3 regions of the Proteus sp. GOKU genome follow, and region 1 is predicted to be linked to each of the others. Evidence: predicted binding sites of a transcription regulator. Region 1 holds the regulator's gene; each other region holds the start of a gene.
The links. The regulator Fur, encoded in region 1, represses iron uptake genes when iron is present. The targets are predictions, from matches to a motif close to ATAATAATGAGAACNACTATCAA.
Positions count from the first base shown of each region.

Region 2: a site for Fur is predicted at 5,937-5,959, ahead of feoA (ferrous iron transporter A). Genes of this name have one in related genera too.
Region 3: a site for Fur is predicted at 6,922-6,944, ahead of ftnA (non-heme ferritin). Genes of this name have one in related genera too.

Region 1 is NZ_CP034105.1:1,156,880-1,167,237, reverse strand. Features, by position in the region: gene seqA (replication initiation negative regulator SeqA) at 1-313, opposite strand, end outside; gene ybfF (esterase) at 774-1,556, shown strand; gene ybfE (LexA regulated protein) at 1,769-2,077, shown strand; gene fldA (flavodoxin FldA) at 2,352-2,879, shown strand; gene fur (ferric iron uptake transcriptional regulator) at 3,069-3,515, shown strand; gene EHE21_RS05355 (DUF817 domain-containing protein) at 3,595-4,434, opposite strand; gene chiP (chitoporin ChiP) at 4,993-6,387, opposite strand; gene glnS (glutamine--tRNA ligase) at 7,026-8,693, opposite strand; gene nagE (N-acetylglucosamine-specific PTS transporter subunit IIBC) at 8,891-10,358, opposite strand, start outside.
Region 2 is NZ_CP034105.1:3,887,965-3,898,322, reverse strand. Features, by position in the region: gene EHE21_RS17815 (amidohydrolase family protein) at 1-187, shown strand, start outside; gene EHE21_RS17810 (DHA2 family efflux MFS transporter permease subunit) at 339-1,757, opposite strand; gene EHE21_RS17805 (MarR family winged helix-turn-helix transcriptional regulator) at 1,885-2,322, shown strand; gene EHE21_RS17800 (OsmC family protein) at 2,377-2,835, opposite strand; gene EHE21_RS17795 (FeoC-like transcriptional regulator) at 3,040-3,270, opposite strand; gene feoB (Fe(2+) transporter permease subunit FeoB) at 3,290-5,617, opposite strand; gene feoA (ferrous iron transporter A) at 5,666-5,902, opposite strand; gene EHE21_RS17780 (DUF4026 domain-containing protein) at 6,301-7,746, opposite strand; gene yihI (Der GTPase-activating protein YihI) at 7,973-8,470, opposite strand; gene EHE21_RS17770 (glycosyltransferase family 39 protein) at 8,659-10,131, shown strand; gene EHE21_RS17765 (GNAT family N-acetyltransferase) at 10,134-10,358, shown strand, end outside.
Region 3 is NZ_CP034105.1:1,663,113-1,673,470, reverse strand. Features, by position in the region: gene yebS (membrane integrity lipid transport subunit YebS) at 1-1,173, shown strand, start outside; gene EHE21_RS07765 (PqiB family protein) at 1,115-3,433, shown strand; gene EHE21_RS07760 (DUF1480 family protein) at 3,645-3,887, shown strand; gene EHE21_RS07755 (YebY family protein) at 4,190-4,534, opposite strand; gene copD (copper homeostasis membrane protein CopD) at 4,582-5,478, opposite strand; gene copC (copper homeostasis periplasmic binding protein CopC) at 5,478-5,870, opposite strand; gene ftnA (non-heme ferritin) at 6,305-6,808, opposite strand; gene EHE21_RS07735 (universal stress protein) at 7,509-7,943, shown strand; gene EHE21_RS07730 (DUF2628 domain-containing protein) at 8,253-8,633, shown strand; gene cyaB (class IV adenylate cyclase) at 8,875-9,426, shown strand; gene nqrE (NADH:ubiquinone reductase (Na(+)-transporting) subunit E) at 9,763-10,358, shown strand, end outside.

The sequences.
Region 1 (10,358 bases):
ATAACGTAGAAAGGATCTGTAAAAAACGATCAACTGATTTTGTTTTTTCTGCATAACTGTCAGATAACAGCAGTTCTCGCATTTCACGGATCGGATTTTTTGCTGGTGTAATAGCTGGTGTTATAGGTGTAGGTTCAGCTTCCTGTTTAATAACAGGCGCTTGTACTGACTCAGTGACAACGACTGGTTGTACGGGCTGTTTGGCATCGAGCTTCAGTAGACGCCTTAAAATATCTGAAGCGCTTTCACCGATATGTCTAGTTTCGCTAGCAATATAGCGGTAAAGTTCGTCATCAATTTCTATCTTTTTCATTGCTACCCAGTACTATTTTCAAAAAAAAGTAATTAGGATTATAAGATATAATCTTTAAAAACAAAATAGGTAAAATTTCAATAACTTAAAGAGGATCTATTCAAGATCCTACCGTTTTAAAGGCTAAGCTCGGTATTTATCCTATTGTTTATCTCGGTATCATCTTCTATTCTTTGAACTTATTCGCACAAAGCCAGCTTTAAATTCCACTATATCACACCACTCCAGCCCCCAAATAATATAAAATTCTAATTATTTATTTTTGAGCAATGTCAAGATTTCAACTTTTTAAATAAGTTTGGAATATATACCTAGACAATAGTGCTTTTATAGTTTTTTATAAATTTCTCTTATCAATTATTTCTGAACTTCATCACTCTTTCATATTATTACGATAAGTTGGCTTAGCACCTCGTGCATGTCATCATAGAAGAAAATCGCAATTATTTTGGTCATTAATATGAAACTCAATACATTATTAAATTATCAATTACACCAACCTGAAACGACACCTGCATCCAGTTTACCTATCGTCTTGATCCACGGCCTTTTTGGTGATCTGAATAATTTAGGTGTTTTAGGTCGCGCACTTCGCCAAGATAATACCGTGATACAAATTGATGTGCGTAATCATGGGCATTCTCCTCATAGTGAAAGTATGAATTATCAAGATATGGCGCAAGATGTGCTTACATTGCTTGATAGTTTAAATATCCCAAAAGCCATTATTATTGGTCACTCAATGGGAGGCAAAATTGCGATGGCGATGACAGCATTAGCCCCTGAGCGTATCGCAAATATTGTTGTGATTGATATGTCACCTGTTGCCTATAATGTTCGCCGTCATGACAAAATCTTTGCTGCACTTGAAGCTGTAACTAAAGCCCAAGTCACGCGCCGTCAAGATGCGGTGGAAATCATGCGTCCTTTTATTAAAGAAGACGGTGTGATCCAATTTTTACTTAAATCATTCAAAAATGGTGAGTGGCTATTTAATTTACCTGCAATACAAAATGCCTATTCAGACATTATTGGCTGGCAAGAAGTACCAGCTTGGCATCAACCTGTATTATTTATTCGGGGAGGTTTATCACCTTATATTTTGGATGAGTATCGTGAAAACATAGCTCGTCAATTCCCTCTCGCAACCGCCTTTGTTGTTGCAAACACGGGGCATTGGGTGCATTCAGAAAAACCAGATACCGTCATTAAGGCAATTCGTCGCTTTTTAGAGAAAGCTTAGTGAATAAATTTAACTGCTTAAAATAACGCCACTGAAAAAATGATAACTTAATAGAATGTATAATTATTGTACTTAAAAACAGTATCTGTTGATAAAAAGACCAAATCACAATAGGTTAAAGTCAGGAAGCAGTGGCGAGACATCACTATGTGGGGTATTATTGGGCGTTTCGCAATTTAGTCATTGGTATACGCCCTTTCACAGCAAAATTTATGGCAAAAGAACAAACTGATCGCACCACACTGGATTTGTTCGCAGATGAACGCAGACCTGGGCGACCTAAAACAAACCCGCTTTCTCGGGATGAACAGCTTAGAATTAATAAACGCAATCAATTAAGACGTGACAGAGTTAATGGCTTACGTCGAGTTGAGTTAAAATTAAATGAAGATGCTGTGAATGCTCTCAATGAGTTGGCGACAGAAAGAAACGTCAGTCGTAGTGAGCTTATTGAAGAAATATTACTAGAGCAATTGGCGCAAAATCACGCCTTAAAAATGCATCAAAACAAAAATAGCTAGCAGATAAACCACACAAATTCGACAGAATTAGCCTGCTATTTTCGTCAAAATACGTTTTTAGTTTTCTATTATGAAAACACAATGCTTATCTTTCACTAGTAATTGTTCAAACACAGACAAATATACTCTAAATATTTTGAAGTGTAGCTAGGTGACAAGTGAATGAGTCACTGGAAACATACAAGAAAGTATGTAACTTGTGAAAATATACGTAGTCAATAACGCTACAATTTGAAATATAACGAATTTAGAATAAAAGAGGTTATCTCACTTTATGGCAATCATAGGAATATTCTTCGGCAGTGATACTGGCAACACTGAAAATATTGCCAAAATGCTTCAAGAAAGACTGGGCGCTGATAATGCCGAAGTTCATGATATTGCAAAATCCAGTCAAGAAGACATCGAAGCGTTCGATATTCTGTTACTAGGTATTCCTACTTGGTATTATGGTGAAGCACAATGTGATTGGGATGACTTTTTCCCAACACTAGAAGATATTGATTTCAATGGTAAGCTTGTTGCACTATTTGGTTGTGGTGACCAAGAGGACTACGCAGAATATTTCTGTGATGCAATGGGTACTATCCGCGATATTATTGAGCCTCGTGGCGCAGTTATCGTAGGTCATTGGCCAACAGAAGGTTATCATTTCGAAGCCTCTAAAGGGCTTGCAGATGATAATCATTTTATCGGTCTTGCGATTGATGAAGATCGTCAACCAGAATTAACCGAAGAGCGTGTTGACGCTTGGGTTGCTCAAATCAAAGAAGAAATGAGCCTAGACGAAATTCTGGGATAAAATAAATACTCAATATTGAGAATGATAATTATTCAATGGTGTGCTAAGATAGTGTGATAGGTGGGGTGTTTATTTTTAAATATCATGCCTATAATCAATGAGGTTATTTATTCACCCGAGTATTAATGAATAAAACCTATTTGTGAGCACAAAAATTAAATTCACCATTAGCAACAGGATTAAATCCGCATGACCGACAATAATAAAGCGTTAAAAAATGCTGGGTTAAAAGTTACACTTCCTCGCTTAAAGATCTTGGAAGTGCTCCAGGATCCTGAGTGCCATCATGTCAGTGCTGAAGATCTCTACAAAAAACTCATCGATATCGGTGAAGAGATTGGTCTGGCAACAGTGTATCGCGTCTTAAACCAATTTGATGATGCTGGTATTGTTACCCGACATAATTTTGAAGGTGGTAAATCAGTATTTGAATTAACTCAACAACACCATCATGACCACTTAATTTGTCTTGATTGTGGTAAAGTTATCGAGTTTACAGACGATGCAATTGAATTACGCCAAAGAAACATCGCTGAACGTCATGGTATCAAGCTTTCCAATCATAGCCTTTACTTATATGGCCACTGCGCTGAAGGCAATTGCAAAGAAGATAGCCACGCACATGATGAGAAATAATTCATTCTGGATAATCTCTCAGTAAAAAAAAGGAACTGTTCACAGTTCCTTTTTTATTGCCTAAAATCCGAGGATAACTCTACTTAGCCACACTGATACTGTGCTTAATATGTTTTAAATGAACCACAATGGTAAATGTGACAATAACCAATAGTGACCAAGAGCCCCATTTGCCTGCATGTACAGCAGACCAAGCACCAATTTGGTTAGGATATTGCCAAACACCAAAAAATGTACCGAAATTCTCAGCAAGCCAAATAAAGAAACCTATTAGAACAAAAGCGAGTAATAAAGGCATTTTTCGCTCAGTATCATAAGGAGTAAAATAAACCACACTACGAGCATAAAGACCTAAAATAAAGGCAGTTAAATACCAGCGATAATCACCGATAAAGTGATGAGAAAAGAAATTAATATAGATAGCGAGAGCAACCAAAGTTGCCATCCAATAAGGTGGATAATGTTCAATTCGTACTTTTAAAAAACGCCATGCTTGAATTAAATAACTTCCTACCGCAGAGTACATAAACCCTGTAAACAAAGGGACTTCCCACAATTTTGTATAAGCAAAATCAGGGTATTTCCACGATCCAATTGCCGCTGATGTTTTAAATAATTCCATCACAAACCCAACAATGTGGAAAAAACAGATCGCTTTTAATTCATCCCATGTTTCTAGCTTTCCCCACACCATCCATAATTGAAAAGCGATAGCGAGAATAAGAAGCACGTCATAACGAGGTATACCAAAGATACCTTTACTTGGTGTTGCAAATAAAATAAAAAAGAAAAATCCGGCAAATAAACAAGAACGCGCCTCTTTTACACCAAAAAAAAGAAATTCAACAATAAATCGTTTTATACCTTTAAAGGGTTTCAATGGCGGTTCTAATAAAAAATCATCCAATCGCTTTAACATGCTTCTTCCTGAAAACTCGCATTATCGAACAGCATTCAATGCAGAATAATAAATAAGGTGAGATAAAATGAATGGCAAGAAATTTGCCATAGAATAAAAAAACCTACAAGGATGAAAAGGACGAAAAAGAAAGGAATTAAAAAATAAAGGTATTTACCCCCCACTACGATACCCACTCTGACTTCCTTTACTTAGGGTAAATACCTTACGCAAATTTTGCGAAATAACTGAAGCACAGGAGATAAACATAACCCACTCACATTTATCTCAGACGACATGACATGACGACTTTACTTCATTACTTTTACTACATACTGCGATTTTAAAACGACTCTTTACTGCTTTTACTCTTTTACTCTTTTACTTCTACTCTTTTACTTCCACTTTTTACTACTGCTGACAACTTCACTTTATTAACGAGGCTTATTTGTAAGGCTCTTCTTAATTACCGCATCCCTACCTTTCTACTACTTATTTTTACTTATCGTAATCGTATTTAGCTTTTTTAGTTTTATTCAGGATAAAGTGCAATTAATACACTTTATCCTTATGCTGATATTAGAAAATAGTAAATGGCATTATCACGTTAAACTTAACGTCTTTTTCATCTTGGAAAATATTACCAAAACCACCTTCATAACTTGGAATATCGGAGTGGTTATCATAACGGGTATAGTGAAGCTTAAAGAGAGTGCCTTTAGCGCGACCTTCTTGAACCGTATACATAATATCCGCATTCCATGCACTTTCTCTGATACGCTGACCTTGGTCATAAATAGCTTTACCACTTGGCTTAGCATCCCATGCGTAAACATAAGAAGTACCTACTGCCCAGCCTGACAGATCCCAGTTTTTCAGATCATACATAACGCCAGCATAAAGTGCTTTTTCACCATTGGCGTTAAAGTCAGAACGACCATCCCACCAGACATCAAGACGACCATTAGAGGTTGCCCAGCCCGGAGTCATACGTTGTAAGAAATAACCTTGATTACCTTCAGCTTTAACCCACGTTCCTTCTACTTTGAAGTCAAATACATTGTAGGTATAACCAAAAGTCAGTGCTTGTAACCATGCCAGCCCATCATAAACGTCATTAACGCCACCACCGGTAACTTTATCTTTAGCACCGTAGAATTGGTAAGACGTTCTTAATGCATTGTCAGCAATTGGGAAATCATAAGAAACTTTACCAAAATACTGATCGATATAACCATCAGCCTGACCAAATGCAGCTTCTAACACTAAGCTGTTTTTAAAATCATATTTAGCGCCGAAAGAGTGAAGATAGCTGATATTCGTTTCTAGATCAGCTTTACGGAAATTGTACATATTCCGATACCATGGTGCTTTATATTCATCTGTCCACATATAGGAGAAAGATAATTCACCACTTTTATCGAAATCAAAGACAGCGCCCGCTTCAGCACCGCGGTAAGTTCCCGGTAAGAAGCTCCAGTGTGGACGCAATAAGCTTTGGCCTTTAGGTTGAATATATCCACCTTGAGCCCAGAAGTTACCTAATTTGAATTTCGCAGCCGCTTTATAAACGCTCATGCCACTGCGATCGCCAGTCCATTTTTCATCCCAGCGACTTTTTGCATCACTAAAACCGATTTCATTAGGTGCCGCAGGGCCACTGTTATTCAATTCAGCCGCACCAAAGGCAGCTAAATCAATACCAATAAAATCACCAAGGTAACCTGATGAGAAATCGAGATTAGCGTTGAAAGTAGAATGGTGTAAGTTAGCTTTGTATTTGCCGTAATCAGGGCTATTTGGTGTTAACTCTTTTCTATCACGGTCACGTTGCCAATAAAAAAGACCGCCTGTTAAGGTTGAGTCATCAATAAACCCTTCAGCATGAGACATTTTTGCAGGTAGTGCAGTTACAAGCAATGCGCCCATAACGGCAAGTGCCACCCTGCCTGGTTTAGCATTTTGCATAACCATAGCATTGTTTCCTCTTTGACTTTGACTAAAAAAGAAATAAGCACAATGCCTATTTCCAAATATAAAACCCCAAGTGGGGAAAAAACCTAAATTAGGTTATAAACAGCATATTTTTCGCGACGCGAATTATCAACCAAAAAAAAAGAATTTTTATCAAAATATGACAAAGGGCACATAACTAAATGATCGTTTCATTTTCTTTCTTTTATAAAGATTGGTTAAAAATAAACATAATCACTTGATTTAATTGTATTTTATAAATCAATCTTTAAATGATATAAAATTTCGTTTTTATAGAAAGGAATAATAAGTAGTATTTATAAATAATCTTTTTTAATGATGTAAAATATGTGGTGTGAATCACACTTTTCTTATTACAGTGTTATTTAGCGTGATGATATGAAAAAACAAAAGAATAAAGTGATAGTGAATAAACTATTTCAAACGAAATAAATGAAAACTTATCACCTAAAAAAGATAAAACGAGAGGCTAATCAAATTAAGAATAGTAAATATTTAATATCAATAGATGAAAAATTAGGCAAAATAAGCTGTAAAACAGATAAAAAAATGCTCGATAAATAAATTACCGAGCATTTTATTCATTAAGGCACTAATGTGACTTAAAGCACGTCAAATTAGCCTTGTTGAGAAATCTTCGCCCAAGTGTCACGTAAGCCCACAGTACGGTTAAACACAAGTTTATCCGCCGTTGAAAGCTTATCAGCACAGAAGTAGCCTTCACGCTCAAATTGATACGCTTTCTCGATAACCGCATCTTTTAAGCTACGCTCTACAAAACCTTCACGAATAACTAATGATTCTGGGTTAATTGTTGATAAGAAATCATCTTCTGCCGCCGGGTTTGGTACGCTAAATAAACGGTCATAAAGACGGATTTCAGCTGGGATCGCATGTGGAATGCTTACCCAGTGAATAACGCCTTTTACTTTACGTCCATCAGCAGGATCTTTATTTAAAGTCTCTGCATCATAGGTACAGTAAATAGTCGTAATTTCGCCTTGTTCGTCTTTCTCAACACGTTCAGCTTTAATAACATAAGCATTACGTAAACGTACTTCTTTACCTAGCACTAGACGTTTATATTGACGGTTTGCTTCTTCTTTGAAGTCAGCGCGATCAATATAGATTTCACGGCTAAATGGCACTTCTCGCGTTCCCATTTCTGGTTTATTTGGGTGATTTGGTGCAACAAGAATTTCTTCACCTTCTGGCATATTTTCAATCACTAAACGAACAGGATCGATAACAGCCATTGCGCGTGGTGCATTTTCGTTTAAGTCATCACGAATACAAGATTCCAGAGCTGCCATTTCGACGTTGTTTTCTTGTTTCGTCACACCAATACGTAGACAGAATTCACGAATAGATTCTGCGGTATAACCACGACGACGTAAGCCTGAAATTGTTGGCATACGAGGATCATCCCAACCATTCACAATGTTTTCTGTCACAAGCTGATTCAGCTTACGTTTTGACATCACTGTGTATTCAAGGTTAAGACGTGAGAATTCATATTGACGAGGATGACAAGGGATAGTGATATTATCCAGCACCCAATCATATAAACGGCGGTTATCTTGGAATTCTAAAGTACATAAAGAATGTGTGATATTTTCCAGTGCATCAGAGATACAGTGGGTAAAATCATACATTGGATAAATGCACCATTTATTTCCAGTTTGGTGATGTTCAGCGAATTTAATACGATAAAGCACAGGATCACGCATAACAATAAATGGTGATGCCATATCAATTTTCGCACGTAAGCACGCTTTACCTTCTTCAAAGCCACCAGCACGCATTTTTTCAAACAGCGCTAAGTTCTCTTCTACGCTACGTGAGCGATAAGGGCTGTTTTTACCTGGCTCTTTTAATGTACCGCGGTATTCACGAATTTCTTCAGCGCTTAACTCATCAACGTAAGCTAAGCCTTTATTAATCAGCTCAATCGCATATTGATAAAGTTGATCAAAATAATCTGAGGAGTAATGAATGCTACCTTCCCATTGGAAACCTAACCACTGAACATCTTTTTGAATTGAGTTGATGTACTCAATATCTTCTTTTACTGGATTGGTATCATCAAAACGTAGATTACATTTTCCCTGATAATCTTTAGCAATACCAAAATTCAGGCAAATTGATTTCGCATGGCCGATATGAAGATAGCCATTAGGTTCAGGTGGGAAACGCGTTTGAACGCTATTATGTTTCCCAGTAGCCAGATCTTCGTCAATAATTTGACGAATAAAGTTCGTTGGGCGGGCATCTGCCTCATTCATGGTCATTTTTTCCTCAAAGCAAAACGCATAATTAACCCACTATAATCCAATAAGCAGGTTTCATAAATACCTTAGCTAAATACACCCCTGAGATATTTATCAAAATAGAGATAAAAAAACGGGAAGTTTGAAAGACTCCCCGTTTTATCGTCTTATTTAACCATCTCTTTATAGAGGATTAAATATCTAGATAGAATTTATTTTAACACGTTGTAGATAACCGTTTTATTTCCGACCACAACACCATCAACTTGTTCAGCAATCTTATCAAAATCATCGATATTGCTAACAATGACAGGGCTTATCATCGATTTGGCATTAGCGTTCAGATATTCAAGATCTAATTCTAAGATAGGTTGACCGACTTTAACGTCTGCACCTTCTTCAACTAAACGCTTGAAGCCTTTGCCACCTAATGCAACGGTATCAATTCCCATGTGTACGATGATTTCAACACCATTGTCAGTCTCGATACAAAATGCATGATTAGTATCAAAAATCTTAACAACAGTACCTGTTGCAGGTGCCATCACGATATTAGAGGTTGGTTTGATTGCTACACCATCCCCAACAACACCACTAGAGAACGCTTCATCAGGCACATCTTTCAATGCCACGACCTCACCATCAAAAGGCGCAATCATTTCAAGTAACACTTTTGCATTTGTGTTGGCTTGTTTTACAGGTGCTTTTTCAGTAGAGACTGTTGAGGCAGCTGACGCTTCATAAGCTGGCACAGGGCCTTGAGTCAATACATCACGCATAGCGTTAGCGACTAATTCAGCACGTGTACCTACAATCACTTGAACACTTTGTTTGTTTAAGCGAATAACACCTGATGCACCTAAGCGTTTTGCATAGGCATCATTAACAACAGTGGCATCTTTTACATTTAAGCGTAAACGGGTAATACAAGCATCAATACCCGTTAAATTATCAGAACCACCGATAGCTGCGATATATTGACGAGCTTCTTGTTGAATACCTTCTTTACTATTTGCTGGCGCTGTTTTGATATCTTCATCATAGCCATCAGCAGTTTCATCACCCATCACATCATCTTCACGACCCGGAGTTTTCAGGTTAAATTTTGTGATAGTGAAACGGAAAATACCGTAATAGATAAAGAAGAAAACAATACCTTGAACAATCAGCATGTACCAATGAACAGCCAGTGGGTTACGTGAAGATAAGAACATATCCACTAAGCCCGCACTAAAGCCGAATCCTGAAATCCACTCCATGCTTGCTGCGATATAAACAGAAATCGCCATTAAGAATGCGTGAATAACATAGAGCACAGGCGCCACAAACATAAAGGAGAATTCAAGTGGTTCAGTAATACCTGTGAAGAAAGCAGCAAATGCACCTGCAATCATGATACCCGCAACTTTTGCTTTGTTCTCTTTACGTGCGCAGTGATAGATAGCAAGCGCTGCACCCGGTAAACCAAACATCATTACTGGGAAGAAACCTGCTTGATAACGACCTGTTACACCCACAGTTGCTAAGCCAGAATCAATAGCTTGCTGACCTGCAAGGAAGTTAGGAATATCGTTAATACCGGCAACGTCAAACCAGAATACAGAGTTCAACGCATGGTGTAAGCCAACTGGAATTAATAAACGGTTAAAGAATGCGTAGATACCTGCACCTAATGCGCCC
Region 2 (10,358 bases), 1.4 Mb from region 1:
TGATATGGCGAAAGTCGAAACACTCTCACAATGTGCATTTAATACGCTTTCTGAAAAATCAAAATCCTTTACAACGCTATCGGCACAAGAGGTTGAGAAGTTCTTCCGCCTTGCTGAACGTAAAGCCTCATTTAATTTTGCCCAAGCTTATAGCGATGACTATTTTGCTCATCAATTTAATGAGTAACTATTCACGATTACCCTTTCTCTTTTCACTTTTATAACTTAGTTCCGCCCTTAGTTAGTTTTGAATAATTGTCTGATTTAGCCCATGTTATGCCTTTTGGCTTAATATGGGCTCTTTTTTTATCTGAAATGATAACGTGTTTCAAACAGTATTATTTAGAGGATAACGTTGCTTTTGCTAATGGTTTTTTCAGTCGAAAAGCCAGTAATAACGCAATGATGCTCAAGGCTAATGTGAAATAAAATACGGCGTGTGTACCAAATGATAGGGCGGCGATAGCACTATTTTGTGATAAGGCGTTTTCACGAAAATAAGACATTAACGTAATGGCGATAGAGGTGCCTAATGCACCAGAAACTTGATATAGCGTGTTCCAAATAGCAGAGCCATCAGCATAAAGATCCGGCGTTAAATCGCTTAATGCGGTTGTTTGCGCTGGCATAATGACACAGGTTACGCCCATACAAAGCGACATAAAGGCGATAACAATTTTCCATGCCACAGTATATTCATTAATAACAACTAAGAAAATGCTGGCACTCAACAACATAAACAATGCACCTATAACGGCAAAAAAGCGGGCATCGTATCGATTATAAAGAAAACCAATTAATGGTGAAAAAATCACATTAATGATATTGCCGGGTAGTAATAAAATACCTGCAATCGCAGCACTGAATAGTAGAACGTCTTTCAAATAGATAGGAAGAATGATCGCAACGGATAATACGCTCATCATGCAAACTATCATCATTAATAACCCGACAACGAATATTGAGTGCTTAAAAATTTGAAGGTTAATCATTGGTGTTGCGAGCTGTTTTTGTCGCCAGCAAAACAGCAATAAACTCAAGATACCTATTAATACTGAACCCCAAACATTTACTGAAGTAATTGAATGTTCGGCTAATACAGCTAATCCATAAATCACACCAGAAAAACCGATAGAAGATAATAAGAGTGAAATAATATCAATACGAGGTTTTGTCAGAGTACCAATATGTTCCATTGAACGAAAAGCCAAGACTAAAACGGCGATATAACATAGCGCACTGATCCAAAAAATGGCATGCCAGTTCATTGAGGTTAAAATAAAACCCGATAATGTGGGGCCTAATGCAGGAGCCAAGGTGATTGTTAAACCAATAACACCCATAACAGCACCTCTTTGATAAAGAGGAAAGATCAGTAAAGCTGCACTCATTAATACCGGCAGGATAATCCCTGTCCCCGTTGCTTGAATAACACGTCCAATCATCAGGATAGCGAAATTAGGTGCAAGTGCGGCAACTACACAGCCTAATAGTGATATCAATAATGCGCTAATGATCAAACTTCTCGTATTAAACCACCGAACTAAAATTGCGGAGATAGGTACGAAGATAGCTAAAGTCAGTAGATATCCAGTCACAAGCCATTGTGCTAACCCAGCACTAATTACGAATTGTTCCATCAGATTTGTTAGCGCCATATTCAGCGCGGTTTCACCAAATAACCCCACAAATGTCCCTAACATTAAGACACTTATCATTGAACGGGGTTGAGTGACAATTTTTTCTGCTTTGTTCATTACATTTATTTCCTATTTATTATGTCAACTAGATTGACGTAATGGAAAATAACGGAAATGAAGAATATGATCAACTGAGTTGACAACTTTATTCTGTTATACTGGCAGAAAAAAGAGGATGAGAAGCATGGCTATTTCATTGGAACAGATTGATATTATTGATTTAATTAGTGAAAAACACACTTTGTTGCGTTCGCGCATTGATACCTGCTGGAACGCACAAAGTGATATCCATTTGGCTAATTCAGAATGGTATATCTTGTCACGTATTGTGTATGAACCCGCCACTATTGCTGAAATCAGTAAAACAGTCGCGATTTCCAGACAAGCCATTCATAAATTTATACGGCAATTGGAGCAAAAAGGCTTAATTAATGTGTTTGATATGAAAGACAGTAAGAAGCTAAAAGGTGTCGAAATGACTCAATTAGGTCGAGAATGCTATCAACGCTACGATGAGCTAAAGCAAGAGATCATCACCGAAATTGTGAGCATTATTGGTGAAGAAAATAAGCAGTTATTTGAGAAGTTATTACGCCAACCGTGGTTTAAAGAAGCACTGTAACAATGCCTCCCATAACAATGCCGCCCTTTTATTGAGGGCAGCAATAACTACTGACTATGCAAGTACATTCTCGAGGTGAAATGCAGTTTCTAGAATCGGTGCATTTTTTATTGTGTCGGCAACAGGGCAAGTGCGTTCAATAAAAGCGATAAATGCAGCGATCTCTTCTTCGCTATTATCTGCTTCAATAAAAAACTCGGTCGTAATTTTACTAAAACCGATTTTAGCTTCTTTATTTTTTCCGGTAAAACCATCGGTATCTAATTCGCCTCTGACTTCAATGCGAATATTTTTAAGATTAATTTGGTGCATACGTGCGAAGCTTTTTGCCACGATACCTTTACAAGCACCTAACGTACCTAATAGTGCTTCCACAGGATTCATTGCACTGTCTTTACCTCCCAGTGATACAGGTTCATCAAGTAAAAATTGAAATTGGCGTGACGCGCATTGCATTTGTAATCTGCCTTGCTCGCCTGTGGTGATCGTTGATGAAAATTCAGTTATTGGCATAATTTTTATATTCTTATAAAGTGAAATTAAATAGACGTCTTTACGTCTATATTTAATGGATTATGCCGCGATAGTTAGGAAAGTAAATCATTAAATAGGAAGATGAAAATGATTCATCTTGCGCATTAGATAAAAAAATCCCCTACATAATGAACTGGGGTCAGTTCATAAGTAAGGGATTTTTATGAGGCATTTATCAATTAGTTAAACTAGTTGATAAAGCTTTGTCTGGCAGGCAGTGGCTTCAGGGCAACTTTTACAGCTACCCGTAAGACAATCCTCGACATCGACTTCTTGAAGCTTACCCATCAATGTGAGCCGCTCTAACATTGCTTGCACCAACGGTTCAGGCATATTGAGTTGATGGCTGATAAGACGGGCATCGGCTCGACCATTAAGGGCGATACAATCACGTACTTCTATCAAACTGGCCATCTTACTTTTCCTTTGTCACTTAGTGACAGCTACCTTTTGAACAACATTGTTTAGTCAATGATGACTTATTGCTTAAGTTAATTGTTAGACGATTACGAGCATTACGCAACAAGATAAATAGAACTAAGTTAAATATCACAACCGCAGCAATGGTGATTGTACTGCTTTGTGGATGCTCGCTAAAGGTTGCGGTTTGATAGAACAGCGCAGCCAGTGAGTAAGCAATATTTAATCCCCAAAGAATAGAGAAGGTCATCCAGCCCCGGCTAGTTTCACGAGCGATAGCACCCATTACTGAAACACAAGGTACATACAGTAAAACAAAGATTAAGTAGCTATAAGCAGCAATGCCTGAACCGAATTTAGCGCCCATGGTTCCCATTGTGCCGGTATCCATTTCACCATCACCTTTACTGGCTTCAATTGGGTTAGAAAGTGCAGCTAAAGTGAAGGTCTCTTTTAAGCTATCCCATGTTTCACCAAAGGCATCACCAATTTCTCCCCACAGGTCGAATTCTTCAGGATCAAATGGCTCATTAACAATGCTTTCTGCGGTATAGAGGGTATTTAATGTTCCCACAACCACTTCTTTTGCCATCGCACCAGTGACTAAACCAACTGTTGCTTGCCAGTTATCATTGTGAACACCAATAGGTTGCAGTAATGGCGTGATAACTTTACTGACAGAAGCTAATGCAGAATCATTGATGTTATCCGCAGGTTTTCCAGAGAAGGTAAAGCTATTTAGCGCACCAATAAACATACTCGCAATAATGATGACTTTACCTGCACGTACAACGAAACCTTTTAGACGTTGCCATGTTTGCATGAGTAACGTTTTTAGGTGGGGAACGTGATAAACAGGTAGTTCCATCACGAAAGGTGACGCTTCACCGCGCATAATGGTGTGTTTTAGCAGCAAGCCAGTCAGGATAGCAACCACAATACCGAGAAGATAAAGTGAGAAAACAACACTCGCGCCGTTTTTACCAAAGAAGGCTGCCGCAAATACCGCGAAGATAGCTAAACGAGCACCACAAGACATAAACGGTGCCATTAATACGGTGATTAATCGCTCTCTTGGTGCATCAAGAGTACGCGCACCCATAATAGAAGGTACGTTACAACCAAAACCGACAATCAGTGGTACGAATGATTTACCCGGTAAACCCAGAGCCTGCATCAATCTATCCATAACAAATGCGGCACGAGCCATATAACCTGAGTCTTCAAGGATAGATAAAAAGAGATACATCATCCCGATTTGTGGCACTAATGGAAGAACAGTATTGATACCACCACCGACACCTTGAGCAAGGAAAATTGTCAGCCATTCAGGGAAGTTAAAAGTTGCACCAATCCATTGAATACCATGAATAAAGATAGCTTCAGAGCCACCTTCAAAAGCAGGTTGTAATGCACCACCGATGTTAATCGCAAGTACAAACATTAAATACATGACAAATAGGAAGATAGGTACGCCTAACCAACGGTTTAATATCACTTTATCGATATTTTGTGTCAGGATATTTGGCTTAATGGACTCCATATTAATCACTGCATGACAGATGCGCTCAATATTTTGATAACGGGCATCAGCAATGACTAATTCTGGTTCATTATTATGTTCGTCTTGAATTCGTTGACGAATAGCTTTGATATCTTCACTGGTGACTTGTGCACGTTGATGGGTATAGATATCCCCTTCTAAACACTGTAATGCCATCCAACGACGTTGCTGTAAATTAAACTCATCATGATTAATTTTTTCAGCAAGTGTCTCGACTTCATTTAATAACCATAGTGGATAAGAAGTCAGTAATTCTTGAGGTTTTTTCTTTTCAGCAGGGAAGGTATCAATGGCTTCCTTGAGCTTATCAATACCAGATGCTTTGGTTGAAATCATTGGAATAACAGGGCAACCCAGTTGCTCTGAAAGTGCGTTGATATCAATTTGCATATCTTGGTGTTCTGCAATATCGAGCATGTTTAATGCCACAATACATGGAATGCCAAGCTCAAGCAGTTGCAATGTCAAATAGAGGTTACGCTCAAGATTTGATGCATCAACCACGTTAATCAGCATGTCTGCTTCATTACTTAAAATGAAATGGCAGGCAATTTGCTCATCAAGAGATGTCTGTTCTGAAATTGTCGTTAAAGAGTAAGTCCCGGGTAAATCGACGAGCTCAATTTTATGATTTGCAGTTGTGAAACGACCAACTTTGCGTTCGACCGTTACACCCGCCCAGTTACCCACACGCTGACGAGAGCCTGTTAACTGATTAAAGAGTGTTGTTTTACCGGCATTGGGATTACCGATAAGGCCTATAGTGAGAGGAGTCATAATAGTGATGCCAATAGTTGTCTTGCCTGGTTGAATGAGAAATAACGATTATTTTTCGTTATGAACCACTTCGCTAAGATTAATGAGTGCGAGATCTTTTTTTCTCAAAATTAGGGACACTCGGTGCGTTTCTATTTGAATAGGATCACCCAGTGGTGCGATACGAATAACGTTAAACACAGCGCCAGGTAACATACCTAAAGATAATAGTTTCTGTCTGTATGCAGGGCTAATCTGAGGTGAGTAGCTCAAGATTTTATAACTGTGATTTGGGATCAGAGACATAATCGTCCTTCCACGAATATTGATACAAAAAATAATGATACTGATAATTATTAACGTGTATGAGAATTCACACAATAATAGTCAGGGTAATTATAATAAATATTTTTAATGCTAATGCGAATTATAATTATCCTTATTGGGTATAATTTAGCCTAGTCTACGCTTATCTACACTTGATTTAAATCAACCAGAGAAAAGATATTAGGATGAAAATAGGCTGTTTGCCTTATCTGTTACTAGACAAAAACAAAATGTGAAGAGTTGAAATGTCAACGTAGCAACAAAATAACAATCAGTTAATGATGTTAACGGGTAACAATATAAAAGTAGATTTTAAGAATATGAAGATCGCGAGCTTAAGTAAAAAGCTCGCGTTGTCATGGTGAAATACTCGCTAATTAGTGAGTTTGCTGGTGGCTAAAAAGTTGGTAAATATTGTTAGGGGTATAACTATCATCTTCGTATGAAACGACCCAATCAGTTATTAATGCGTTGTTGATAGGATAGGTTTCACCTTCTTGCATATCCTCAACGTAAAATGGCACGTTGAGTAATTTTGCATAAATGGTATCTCCATCACGAGACTGTGGCACAAACCACATATGCTCTAGCTCTTTTTCTTCCCCATCACCATAAGGAATACCGAACTTGATCATAAACTGCCAAGGGTTTTCGGTTTCTTCAGGTTTGTCTTTTCCTAATAACTTAGAGAGGAAACCACTCTTTTTCTCAACAGGTGGCTGATTATAGTTATCAAACATAGAAACGAAGTATTCCCAGCGTCGCTTGGCTTTTTCAGACATCTCATAGGTTTCTTCATTACTACGCAGTAGCATCATCGCTTGTTGTTCTTCATAACCTTTAAAGAAAGTTTCTAAAATTGGGTTTTCTTCATTGGTTCTAAATAGCATGGAAGAAGGATGTTGATGATATTCATCACGATCGGCTAAATCACCCAAGAAAATGCCATTTGGTGCGCCTTCAGTGTCATAACGCATTTCCTCTAAAGGTCTAAGGCTTTCAAGCGGTGTTGATTGATTAACATGGCGAATACCCTCTTCAAAAGGTAAGGCGACAAGATACTCTAAGCCTGATGATGTTTGGCCACAAAGCATCGGTTCACCAAATTCGATTTGGCGATGATTAATACTGTTGTTAACAAAGCAACGGAAGAGATCAGGAATACCATAGTAAGACTCAAGCATACTTGGAATAACTAAATCGACTTCGGTCAAGCCACAACGTGCTAATCCATGAGTATGGAACCAGAACATGGTTGGTGGATCATTTTCTGTATCATAGACAGCATGAATAACATATAAGCTTTCTACTTCAGGATAGAGATCGGGTGTTTCTAATTGAAAGCGGACCCACTCAGGCGTTAATGCTTTACCTGCTGCTGATTCATCTAATGCTAAGATCATTTCTGGTGCAATGATATTGAGAAAATTCAGTTGATGGCGATAACTTGCCAAAGGATGCAAGGTTTCAGTAAAAAGTGTTTCTAATAATAAATCTTGTGTTGTCGCATTTGCATGCGCAAGTAGTTGCGGCGTGAGTTCGTCAGTCGAATACATTGGGCGTATTTCGTAATCTTCATCACGAGGGTAAAGGCAGACAAAAAAATGTAATTCGTCATCACCATGCTGACAACGATAGAAAAAACCGTCATCAATATTTTCACTTAGGTAATTGATTTCACCATCAGTGTAATCTGTCTGTTCTTCTAGGCGTTGTTCAATAAGCGCATAGTTTAGTGGCTGTGCAGGGAAAGCCACTATACGAGAGGGCACTTTTTCTCCTTGCCCGGCTGCGATATCTAAGTACTGCTGTCTGTTATCCATGTTTTTTATCACTCGTATATTAAAGATAGAAAAATAGGATATCAGGGATAACAAGAGAGGAATAGATGGAGTTATCTGAGCTTAAGGTTGTTAATTAATCTATTGTTAATGGTGAGGATTAATGAAAAATAAAAAAGCGGGTATTTTATAAAAAAATAACGGATATCAACAGGTTATTGATATCCGCTAGATATAAGGTAATCAAGGAAAATGATTAGCCTTTTGATTATTTACCTTTCAGTAATTGCATGATGTCTTCAGTTTTTTCTTCATCGTCATCATCTTCAAACTCAATACCTAGCTCAACCATTAATTCGTCAATGCGATCAAGGGTTTTCTCAGTATAGGCCTGTTCTTCTGCATTGAGTTTTTCACCGTTTTCAAGACGAGACAGTAATTCATCTAAACGTGCATCGTTTTCTAACAGGTCTAATTCTTGCTCAGGCGTTAAACGAACTGGCTCTGCTTTAACTGGCGCAGGTTTTTTCTTCACGACTTTTGGTGCATCACCTACAATCAGAGGGATCGGTTTTTTGCTACCAATGCGTGGATCTTTCGGCGCTGTATTTTTAGCTTGCTGTTTATTTTCCGCTTCCTGCTGACGGTTACCGGCAGGATTGCCACGGTGTTTCTTTTGACGTTTACGTTCACGTCCTTCCGCGTTCAGCTCTTCACGCGATTTCTTACGTGCTTTAGCTGCGGGCTTTCTTTTAATCATATTCATAATGGTAACTCGATAGTGATCTTCTTGGTTGCGCAATCTATCAGAAACAAATTTTCAATAAAAGCGCAAATTTAAGACAATTTAATTTTTGCTCACGTACAATGTGCGGTTCGTTTCACTATACTTTACTGTGTTGTGACATCATTTAACGACTAAACTAAATTAATTAACTTAAATTTCTATTTATTATGACATTATCATCTGCGCAATTTCGTAAACCAGTATATTGGTGGGTTATTGGTTATGCGGCAATTTGGATCTTAGTGAGTTATCTTTTTGACCCTACAGTGCCTTATGATGCCGTAGAGGCTGTCAATTGGGGCACTAACGGAGGGTGGGGTTCCCCTAAAAATCCTTGGTTTGTTGGCTTTATAATGACACCAGCTATTTACGGCGGTATCGATTTTAGCTTTTATTGGTATTTTATCCACTTTATTGTCATTGCTGTTGGGCTATTAGGCGTTTGGAACTTAGCCTATAAGTTGACACAAAATACTAACTTAGCTTGGTTTGCTATGTTGGCGCTTAATTTATCTGGCGTTATCAACTTTGATATTATCCCTTATAACGATAACTATATTCTAGTTGGTTGTTGGGCATGGGCGTTCTATTTTTTCCTTTGTGCTATTAATGACAATCAAAAATATTGGATTGGTTTTGCCATTACGATGGGTATCGCCACAATGGGGAAATATTCATCATTAGCTTTTATTGGTTCCGTATTTTTATCAAGCCTTTTTGTGCCTAAGGTTCGAGCAAGCTACCGTTCTCCTTATTTCTATATTGCGTTGGCTATTTGGTTTGCTTTTGTTATTCCCAATTTTATTTGGTTATGGCAAACCGATTTCGCCGCTTTTAAGTGGGTCGATTCACAAATCGAAAGCCGTTTTAATTTACGTACCACTCGTGCTGCACTCACTGTTTTTTACCCAGTGATTTTAATGTGGGGAATTTTACGTTTTTATGGTGGACGTGTGAGTTGGTCTGCTTCTAAAGATAGCCAGTTACTCAATTTTATTTTTCTGTTCCCATTAACGATTATTTTTATTTGGTTTAGTTTTCATGAAGGGGGACGTATTAGCGAATGGCTACAACCCTTTATGTCGATTGCGACGGCACTTTTTGTCGGCTCAATTAGTGTCACACCCAAACGTTCGTTACGTGGTGCACTGTATGGTTTAGGTGTTTTCGGGATGTTGGTTGTTTCTGGTTATACCGTCGTTCAAGCCGCTAATGTGCGTAATGCAGGTCAAAAATTTATTGGTGTAAAAACCTTTGTGCAAGATGTTGAACAAGCTTGGCATCAGCATTATCACACTCCACTTGCGTATGTGGGTGGTGAATATATGCATGAATGGGTAACTTTTTATGGCAAAGATAGGCCATTATCTTCACAGCCATGGGTGTTAGAAGCGAATGTGCAGCCTCCTAATATTTATAATCGACATATCACACTTCAACAATTAGAAGAAAAAGGTGTCGTATTGGTCAGTGAAGTCGGCTATTACTGTGAGAAAGCACATTTTGATGAAGGCTTAAAGTATTGGCCGAGTTTAAAAATAGCCGATACTCAAGAGATAATGTTTCGCGCTGAGCCCGATGCCATTACTGAGCCAGTTTGTATCGCTTTTGTGGCGCCAAAAACACATAAGGAAAAGTAGAGATGCGTTACGCTGATATTCAAGTTGAAACAGAAAGATTAAGATTGCGTCCTTTTGAAATGGGGGATGCTGAAGATTGGTTTAAGATCATGAGTTCAGCTGAAGTGACGCGTTATTGGAGCCATCTTCCTTGGCAGTCACTGCAAGAAGCGCAGGAAGATATTATTCAAGATATCACGCATATGGAAAGAAAAGAGTATCTGCGCTTAGCGGTGATAGATAAAGCA
Region 3 (10,358 bases), 510 kb from region 1:
CGTGGAGAGGATGCTTATTGCCCTCGTTGCCAAGCAAAACTTGCATCTTATCGATATTGGTCATTAACTCGCCTACTTATTCTCTCTATTACAATGCTTATTTTGGCATCAATAGCATTTACTCAGCCATTAATTAAAATTCATCTATTAGGCACAATGATAACGGCGAATGTGCTTGATGGTATTCGCATGATGTCAGAGCAAGGCTCTCCCCTTACCGCAACGATGGTAGCCTTTTGTGCTATTGCAGCACCGCTTAGCCTCCCCATCGCTATTTTATATCTCCATTTAGGATCTCGCTTGCGCCTTAATCTTCGCCCGGTCTTATTGATGTTAGGGAAATTAAAAGAATGGGTAATGCTAGATGTCTATTTGATTGGACTTGGTGTTGCAACAATAAAATTAGGCGATTATGCAACTGTCTATATTGGCAATGGTTTAATTGCTTTTATTTCTTTAATGATACTCAGCTTATTAATGCTAATTAACATTAATATGGACCAACTTTGGCAACGCTTTTACCCACAAAAAGAGATAGAAAAAAGTCCTGCAACTTGCCATGCTTGTCATTATCATTTTAAAAAAACACCATCAACACACTGTCCACGTTGTAAATCTTGCTATAACCCAAGACAACCAATGAGTTTACAAAAAACATGGGCGGCATTAATTTCAGCAATAATTTTACTAATACCTGCAAATTTATTGCCTATTTCTATCTTCTATTTAAATGGTCAACGCAGTGAAGACACTATTTTTTCAGGCGTACTTTCCTTAGTGAATTCAGGCAATACACCAATTGCGATTATCGTTTTTATTGCCAGTGTTTTTGTGCCTTTTTTCAAAATTATTATTATGTTGGGCTTATTATTAAGCATTCATTTTAATTCTCGTATTGACCCTCTACTACGAATGAAACTATACCGTTTTGTCTCTTGGATAGGACGATGGTCAATGCTTGATCTCTTTGTGATTGGGCTGATGATGTCATTGATTAATCGAGATCAACTGATGACTTTCACAATGGGCCCAGCGGCTTTTTATTTTGGTACTGCGGTTATTCTTACTATCCTTGCCGTTGAATGGTTGGATAGTCGTTTACTATGGGATACTTATGCAACAAGAAGAAAACGACGTTCAGGACACACAAGCCCAAATACGCCGCAAGCGTAAAATTTCGACATTTTGGCTACTCCCTGTTATCGCCATTTTTATTGCTAGTTGGTTGCTTTTCCAACATTGGCAGGATAAGGGCGTAAAAATCACGATTGATTTTCAATCCGCATCAGGAATTGTCTCTGGCAGAACACCTATTCGCTATCAAGGCGTTGATGTGGGTCTTGTTAAAGATGTCACTTTAAGCGATGACTTACGTCGAGTTATTGTTACGGCTGATATCCGCAAAGATCTCGCGACCGCATTGCGCAAAAACACACAATTTTGGCTAGTTACACCTAAAGCCAGCCTTTCTGGTGTATCAGGGCTAGATGCTTTAGTGGGTGGTAACTATATCAGCATGTTACCCGGTGACGGCGAAAAGCAGTTTAAATTTATTGCTCAAGAAGTTCGTCCTCAAGCTAATATCGATAAAAATCAGCAATTAATCACTTTGACGGCAGATAAACTGGGATCGCTCAATGTTGACTCTCAAGTTTATTATCGCCAAGTTCCTGTTGGTAAAGTGTATAGCTATGCGATTCGCCCTGATAATCAGGGTATTTTTATTGAACTTAGTATCGATAAACAGTATGCCCACTTAATACGTCAAGATAGCCATTTCTGGAACGTCTCTGGCTTTCAAGGTAATTTCAATTTAAAAAGTGGCGTATCTGTAAAAATGGAAAGCGTTTCTGCTTTAATCAATGGCGCAATTGCTTTTGATTCACCAGAAAATAGCCCTCCAGCACAAGAAAACCAGCAATTTGTTTTGCAATCAGCCACCTCTGTCGATGCGGGCAAAGCAATATATGGTGAAGATGGATTAATTATTTCTCTAACCAGTGAAGAAAGCTGGGGAGTCGATGCGGGGCAACCTATTCTTTTCAGAGGAATTACTATTGGGCAAATCATTCAGCGTAATATGAGTGATGATGGCGTTATCTTTGATGCAATTATTGCCCCTGAATATAAGCATTATATTTATGAAAATAGTAAATTTGTTGCCAATAGCCGAATCAACGTCAATATGGGTCTAAATGGTATTGAAGTTCAAGGTGCGACACCTCAAGAGTGGCTTGAAGGAGGTATTCACCTTATTCAAGGTACTAAAGGGGCACCTAAAGAACAGTATCGCCTTTACCGTAATGACTTTTTTGCGAAAGCCAGTATTAATGGTAATGAATTACCGGTGACACTGACTTTAAAAGCCTCAAGCCTTCCGGGTATCCAAAAAGGTTCAGTGGTTCTTTATCATCAATTTCAAGTCGGCGAAATTACTGATGTTCGGCCTTTAATGAATGATTTTGATATTGATGTTTATATTTCTAAACAATATCGTCATCTACTCACAGAAAAGAGTGTCTTCTGGACTGAAGGTGCCGCTAAAGTCTCCGTTAATGGCTCAGGATTAACTGTTGAAGCGACACCATTAAATCGCGCATTAAAAGGTGCAATCAGTTTTGATAACTTCGAAAATATCAATAATAATGTTTCACGTTACAAACTCTATCCATCAGAAACTAGTGCCCGAGCTATAGGCGCACAAATTACGCTAAAAACATACGATGCAAGTAAACTCTCTGAAGGAATGCCTATTCGCTATTTAGGAATTGATATTGGGCAAGTCGAATCATTAATCCTTTCGCCAGATAGAAAAGCGGTAACTGTATCAGCCGTTCTCTACCCTGATTATGTCAAAACCTTTGCAAGATCTGGCAGCCGCTTTGCAGTTGTTACTCCTGAATTAACAGCATCAGGATTAGATAACTTGGATTCACTGATTCAACCTTATATTAAAGCAGAGCCCGGCAATGGTGGCGTATATCGTCAATTTGAATTGCAAACATCCAACATTACAGACTCACGCTATCTCGATGGATTAAATCTTGTGTTAAATGCCACGGAGGCAGGTTCAGTACAAATTGGTACGCCAATTTACTATCGCGGTCTTGAGGTCGGTGCAGTGACAGGTCTTGAACTAGGAAACATGTCTGACAGAGTATTAATTCACATCCGTATTAGTAAAAAATACCAATACCTTGTTCGAAATAATACAGAGTTTTGGCTTTCATCAGGATATAACTTCTCGTTTGGTTTAACTGGCGGAGTTATTCGTAGTGGTACATTCAAGCAATTTATACGTGGTGGGATCACTTTTGCAACACCACCTTCCACACCATTACAAGCGAAAGCCAAACAGGAACAGAATTTCATTTTAAATGACAAGGAACCCAAAGATTGGGATGAATGGGGAACAGCAATACCTAAGCCTTAAAAATTAGATAATTCTGCCCTATTTCAGATAATTTATTTAAAGCGGATCACAAAAAATGATCCGTTTTTTTTATTTCAAAAAAATATTTTGGAAATAGATTCCATTTATACTATGCTTAATTTTGTTTGGTCAAAAAGCATTCTTTAAAATAAATGCCACCAACAAAACACAACGGAACACAACACGACATCGCTTAAACCGGAGCTTTATTATGAAAAAGACAACGTTAAAAATTGCTTGCTATGAAATTGAAGATATTACTTTAAAACACTCTTCTGATAATCAATTAACTTATATTCATATTCCATGTGATTATGACAAAGAGTTTTGCATGCAATTAGATGGATGGGATGAAAACACAAGTATTCCAGCTCAACTGAAAGATAAAAATATTCTGCTTTATCGTCATGCTTATGATAAAGATAACCACCACTGGATCTTAAAAGTGGCGTAACGAGATGCTAAAGCGAATAAAAAAAGCCAGATAAATCATTTATCTGGCTTAGGGAAATGGCTCATTGCGAGCCGTGCGCTAAAAAGTAATTGCTGATTACTGCATAAACAAAAATCGAGGATTAACTCAGACTTTTCTATCTCACAACCTACTGTTAAATATTAGCTAACAATATGTAAAGATCCAGTAAACAACCTAGTAGCACACCATTTTCTATTCAAAAAATCTTCGCTTATAATTTTTATTATTTAAATCAATGTGATAAAAATATAAAATTATTAGTTATATTATTAATCACTTGATTAATTGCTCTCACAGAGCGACTTAATCGCATTCTGTATCACTTCTACTGATTTTTTCTTTTCTGGTATATTCGGATCTGGCAGTAAAATAACATCAATTAATTGTGCTTTTACTTTTCCACTTTCCATCTGTTTCATTGCAATCTCATTAAGTGGATACTGCATCAGTGTTGCTGGATTAATCACAAACCAAGCACCATCAGCACGACAATTAAGCATCACCTCTTCTCGTGTAAATGGCCAATCGTCACCAAATTGAAGCTTGCTGACCGTTGAAATAGGTGCTGCCGAGAATGCTTGAAAAGAAAACAACATTAACATTCCCGCTAATAAAAAACGTTTCATGTGGATATCTCACTTAAGAAATTAGGTTTTTTCGATTATATAACAATCTATACAGGTGAGTTAATCGCAAAGATGGCGACAGTAAAAATAACCATTGTTCCAAGTAATAGTTCAAGCCAACTATTCACTAGCAACCATTGAAAATTATTTTTCTTACGGATATGAGGTACTAAAACATAACGATTGATTACGGCTAAACCAAGCATTAACACCACTAAGCTAATCTTAAGCCATAACATACTTTGATATTCAGATGATAATTGTACTGCTGGCCATCCCGGGATTAACATAACGGCACTGATAATACCGGTAATAGTAACCAATAAAACAGCAATATGACCAAAAAGCGAAAATCGCTTCATTGTGCCAATGATAGGTTTGATCATCCCATCTGCAAGCTCGTCTTTATTACGTAAAAACTGCAAACAAGCGACAAATGGCCATAAACCACCAAACCAATATGCGGCACTAATAAGATGAATACTTTGGTTAACTTTATAAAATATCGCTTCTGATCCTGTAAACATTGCACCATGACCAATAAATGCATGTAAGATCAACATAATTGAAGCAACAATTAATAGAGAGAAGTTACGAATATAACGTTGGTGTATAAATAAAACAGCTAACGCAATGGTTGCCAAAACTAATTGCCATTGCCAAACTTGACCAAACGAAGTACCTAATACCGCTTTCCATATTTCAAATGACCAAGCATCCTCCCATCCATCCCCCATAATACCGGATTGTACAACCATCCATAGATAAGTCGTAATAAAGACAGTGACAGTACTAATGGCTAATGCAGGACGCAAACGAACTTGAATAAGAGGAATGAATTTATCTTTTGCAAGAATGGCAGCCGAGAAGCTCAGTCCGAACATAAACATGACTGCCACGAAATGGAAAAAACGGCATAAAATATAAACGTCTTCAGGTGTCATTATTTTACACTAAATTGATAAGAACCTTTTGTCTTGTGCCCATCAACAGAAACAACGTTCCAATTAACCAAATAGTTGCCTTCTGCTAAATCACTTTCTAAAGGCAATAATAATTTAGTATTGTTAACAGGGTCTAAACTCAATTTTCCTACGGTAATTTCTTTACCATCACTATTAGTGACTTTGATTTTGCTAAAAGCTAATTCAATACCTTCAGAGAAGTCTAGCGTAATAACCTTAGGCGCTTGAGATTGTTCAATAGCAGCACCTTCAGCAGGTAACTGTGATTTTAAGTGTGCGTGTGCTAATGCTTGTTGGTATGACATACCAAGGAATAAAACAGCGATAGCCGATAATTTACCCCAAGATGTCTTAAGTGTATTTAATGACATAATAACCTCTTAAATTACAGGTGATTTTTTTATTTATGGAAATATTTTATAGCAAATTTACGTCAAGATCTTCGCTTCTTGATATTAGAAATAAAAGGTTGTGAACTAGCACTCAAAATATATGTTATTTAGACCAGTTTCTGTTTCAAATATCACCCATTTTTACACTTCGAAAAAATATAATACCCATATTGACAGTCTAAACAGTTCAATACATAACCGAATACAACTAAAAGTAAAATAAACACCCTGCATGAATAACAGTCAAAAAGAATTTTTAGGATAAAAAATGAGCAAACAAAAGTGAGGAAGAGATAAAAAATAGGAATAAGAATGGAGGCAATACAGAAGAATAAAAAACGCCCTGCTATTCAGTCACAGCAGAGCGCAATAATTCATTTATTAACTTAAGCAATCTAACGCTTTATTAATAATTAAACATGTGCAGATGTTGATAATGTGTTCAGATCTTTATCTAACAAGAATAAAGCCTTACCACTGTCACCAACCATTGCTAATTTATCTAGGATTGATTTAAATAATTTCTCTTCTTCATGCTGTTCTGCAACATACCATTGTAAGAAATTAAACGTTGAATAATCCTGAGTTGTCATTGCAACATGTGCTAATTTATTAATCTCAGATGTAATGTGTTTTTCATGCTCGTAAGTTTTATCGAATAACTCAGATAATGATGAGAACTCAGCTGGTGGAGCTTCAATCGCACCAAGTAAAGGCATAGCACCTGTATCGCTTAAGTAATCAAATAAACGGTGCATATGTTCCATTTCTTCACGTGAGTGAGCTTTTAAAAACTTAGCTGCACCATCGAATCCTTTATCGTCGCACCAAGCACTCATTTGCAAATAAAGATTTGCTGAATAAAACTCTAAATTTAACTGTTCATTCAATTTATTGATCATATCTTGATGTAACATATTTTACGTCCTTTGCGATGAAAATTAACATTACGGATATTATGCACACTTAAAAATAAAAATATAGTTATTTAAATATAGTTTTTGTTTATTTTTTCAATCAATTAACTGTAATAAAAATAAAAACCAATCTCATTTGTAATATGCCGTCTCTCTATTTTAATGCTAAATAGTACTTATTATCATTAAGAATGAGAATATATTTAATCATTATAACAAAAGCAACATAACACATTGAAAAATAACAACATAATATTTAAAACTTAAATTTTTATTTTAGCTTCTATAATTATTAATTTTTTCTTTAGAGTCCGGAACTTCTGATTAATATTGAATAAAAATTATATTTAATCCATTAAAGAATATTCAAAAATAAGCTTTACCATATATCAATAAATATATAAAAAGTGATATCTATGATGATCATTATTATAAAAAAGTATCCTTTCTATTACTTCTTATCACTTCTCATTTTTTATAATTTCTATTTGATATTGCTACACATTTATTGACTCAGACAGCAGTTTTTTTCACTTTTTTTCATATAAAAAAATACATAACTCTCAAAAAATAAAAATAATCTCAATTTTTGTGCAGTTTTTCATTTTGACTGATAAGATTAGTAGGTAACTCATATTTGTATGCACAAAAAATTAATATTAAAGCCCTAATCATAATAAAAGGTTAATTAGGAGCCACTATGACAAAAACAGTGTTAGTACCCGTTGATTTTACAGAGCTTGGTTTATTGGACAAGGTTGTGTCTCATCTAAAAGCATTGTCTGTCGCTGACAAATTGAATATTCATTTTTTATCAGTCATTCCAAGTTATGAGTCTTTTGTCGGATTTGCATTCGCAGGCCAAGATAGACTAGCAAGTGACAAACAACGTATTGAAATTGCATTATCCACGCTAAAAGAAAATTTATCGCACATTGATATTCCCAATAGTACAACTCAATTTTATGTGTCTATAGGTAATCCTCGCGATAAAATTTTAGAAACCGCAAAAAAAATTCAAGCAGAACTGATTGTCATTGGTTCTCGTAATCCTGGTATGAAAACTTATCTTCTAGGTTCTACTGCATCTTCCGTGGTCAGTTACGCAGAATCATCTGTATTAGTCGTGCGTTAATCACCTGCCTCCATAAGAAATCTGGTATTCGTCATAAACCAGATTTCTTATTCTTTTCACCATAAAATTCATTCAAAATAATATTTTATTTTATCGCCCTTATTTTTAAGAGTAGTAATTAAAAATATATTCTGAAGCAATAAGATAATTATTAAAAAATGATTAAAAACATATTTACTTTAATGCTTTTTATATAATCTTCTATATTAATCCTTCCTTAATAAATTTATATTGTTCATAATGTTAAATTATGTAAAGATGCTTTTCCTATTAAGACTAAATTTAATCAACATGGTAAAAGGAATTAAAATGAATAAAGAAATTTCCGAAAAATGGCAAGAGCGTTTTTCATTTTTTGATCAATATGGCTCACCTAAAACACCAGAATATAAAGCTGCTTATAAAGCACTTTCCTTTGGTAAGCGTATTCTTATCGGAATGAATATCTGGGCATTTTTCTTTGGTTTTATTTACTTTCTTATTTTAGGGTTATGGCGCAAGGCATTAACATTATTTGCTATTAACATTGCTATTTTTACTATTATTGGCTTTTTACCTGTCAATAACGGTGTTATCAATGCTGTAGGTATCGCAATTAACGTTTTATGGGCTATAACAGCCAACTATGCGTATTACTTGAAAGAAACCAAAAATGATCAAAGCTGGAACCCGTTTGAAGGTGTTCTGTAAAAATAAAAGGGGCAATGCCCCTTTTATTTTCTCTTATTCCTTCTTTTATTAATAACACTATATTCCCCTCTCCTTATTTCATAGTCATTCTATCCATTACTCTATTTAAATATTTCTATATAATCCTTCATCATCATTTTTTAAAATAGAAAATAATGAAATAACACTAAACGTTCGTTTTTACCTCAGAAGGATACTTTACTAATGCTATAATGCATTAACGCTAAATTAGGGAAAACGTATGTCTGATCACTTTCAAGGTAAATTTGAAGCCGAACTGAAATATCACCTTCAAAATCCACAAGAATTTATTAATGAACTAAAAAAATCAGGCGCCACATTATTTACGCCAGAGAATCAAGAAACAGATTGGTACATGGAGCATAATAATACTAAATTTTCAGCTCCTACTATCAGTTTATGTGTAAGAAGAATGCTCCCCACAGGAATAAACCTTCTTATCGTTAAAGGCCCTGATCTATCACAATGTGAAGCTGTTCGTATTGAAGATGCAGAAAAAACAGTCTCTATGTTTACCACACTTGGCTACCACTGTATTCTCAATTACACAAAATCAAGAGAAATCTATTTTCTAGATGAGTTTCATATCACTATCGATAAATTAGATAAACTAGGCTCATTTGCTGAATTTGCTATCATGACGGACGACCAAAGCAAACTCCCGCTCTACGCTGACCAATTAAAGCACTTAGCCGCAAAATTTGGCTTTACAGAAAAAGATCTTGAGAAAAATAATTATAAAACACTAATGTTAAATAACCTCAAGTCATAAACAATTTTACTCAGTAGATCTTTTCATAGAAATTATCAAAATTCTCTAATCGGAGCACCAATATTCTATCAATAGATATTGGTGCTTTGTTATTTCTAGCATTGTTTTACCTTATCCACTAAAAAGTAAAAAATGACGAATTGAATAGAAAATTCATTTGAATGCCATATTTATTATCTTTATCTGAAAATTTCACTTTCCTTATCTCAAATAAAACGCCTTCTTAGTCAAAAAATGTCATTTAGATCTAATTTTAAAGATATTTTTGTAATACCACTTATATTAATGCACTGTTTTTACTAGAATTAGTAAAAAAACATATTAATAGGAGGGGTTATGCTTGAAAATTACCTTAATATATTTATTAAGGCAACTTTTGTTGAGAATATGGCATTAAGTTTCTTTTTAGGAATGTGTACTTTTCTTGCTGTCTCTAAAGAAGTAAAAACCTCATTAAAACTAGGTCTTACTGTTACTGCCTTACTTATTATTGCTACGCCTATCAATAATTTAATCTATCATTTCATTCTAAAGAAAGACGCGGTAGTCGAAGGTATTGATCTTAGCTTTCTTAGATATATCACTTTTATTGGCGTTTTAGCCGCATTAGTTCAAATTTTAGAAATGTTTTTAGATAAATTTATCCCTTCACTTTATCATTCATTAGGGATCTTTTTGCCTTTATTGACTATTCATTGCGCTATCTTTGGTGCCACCATTTTTATGGTTGAACGTGACTACACATTTACTGAATCAGTGATATATGGTGCTGGATGTGGCATAGGTTGGCTACTTGCGATTATCGCACTCTCTGGTTTACGTGAAAAAATGAAATATTCAGATATTCCCAAAGGATTGAGAGGGTTAGGGATCACATTCATCACGGTAGGATTAATGTCTCTTGGTTTTATGTCGTTCTCAGGAATTTCGCT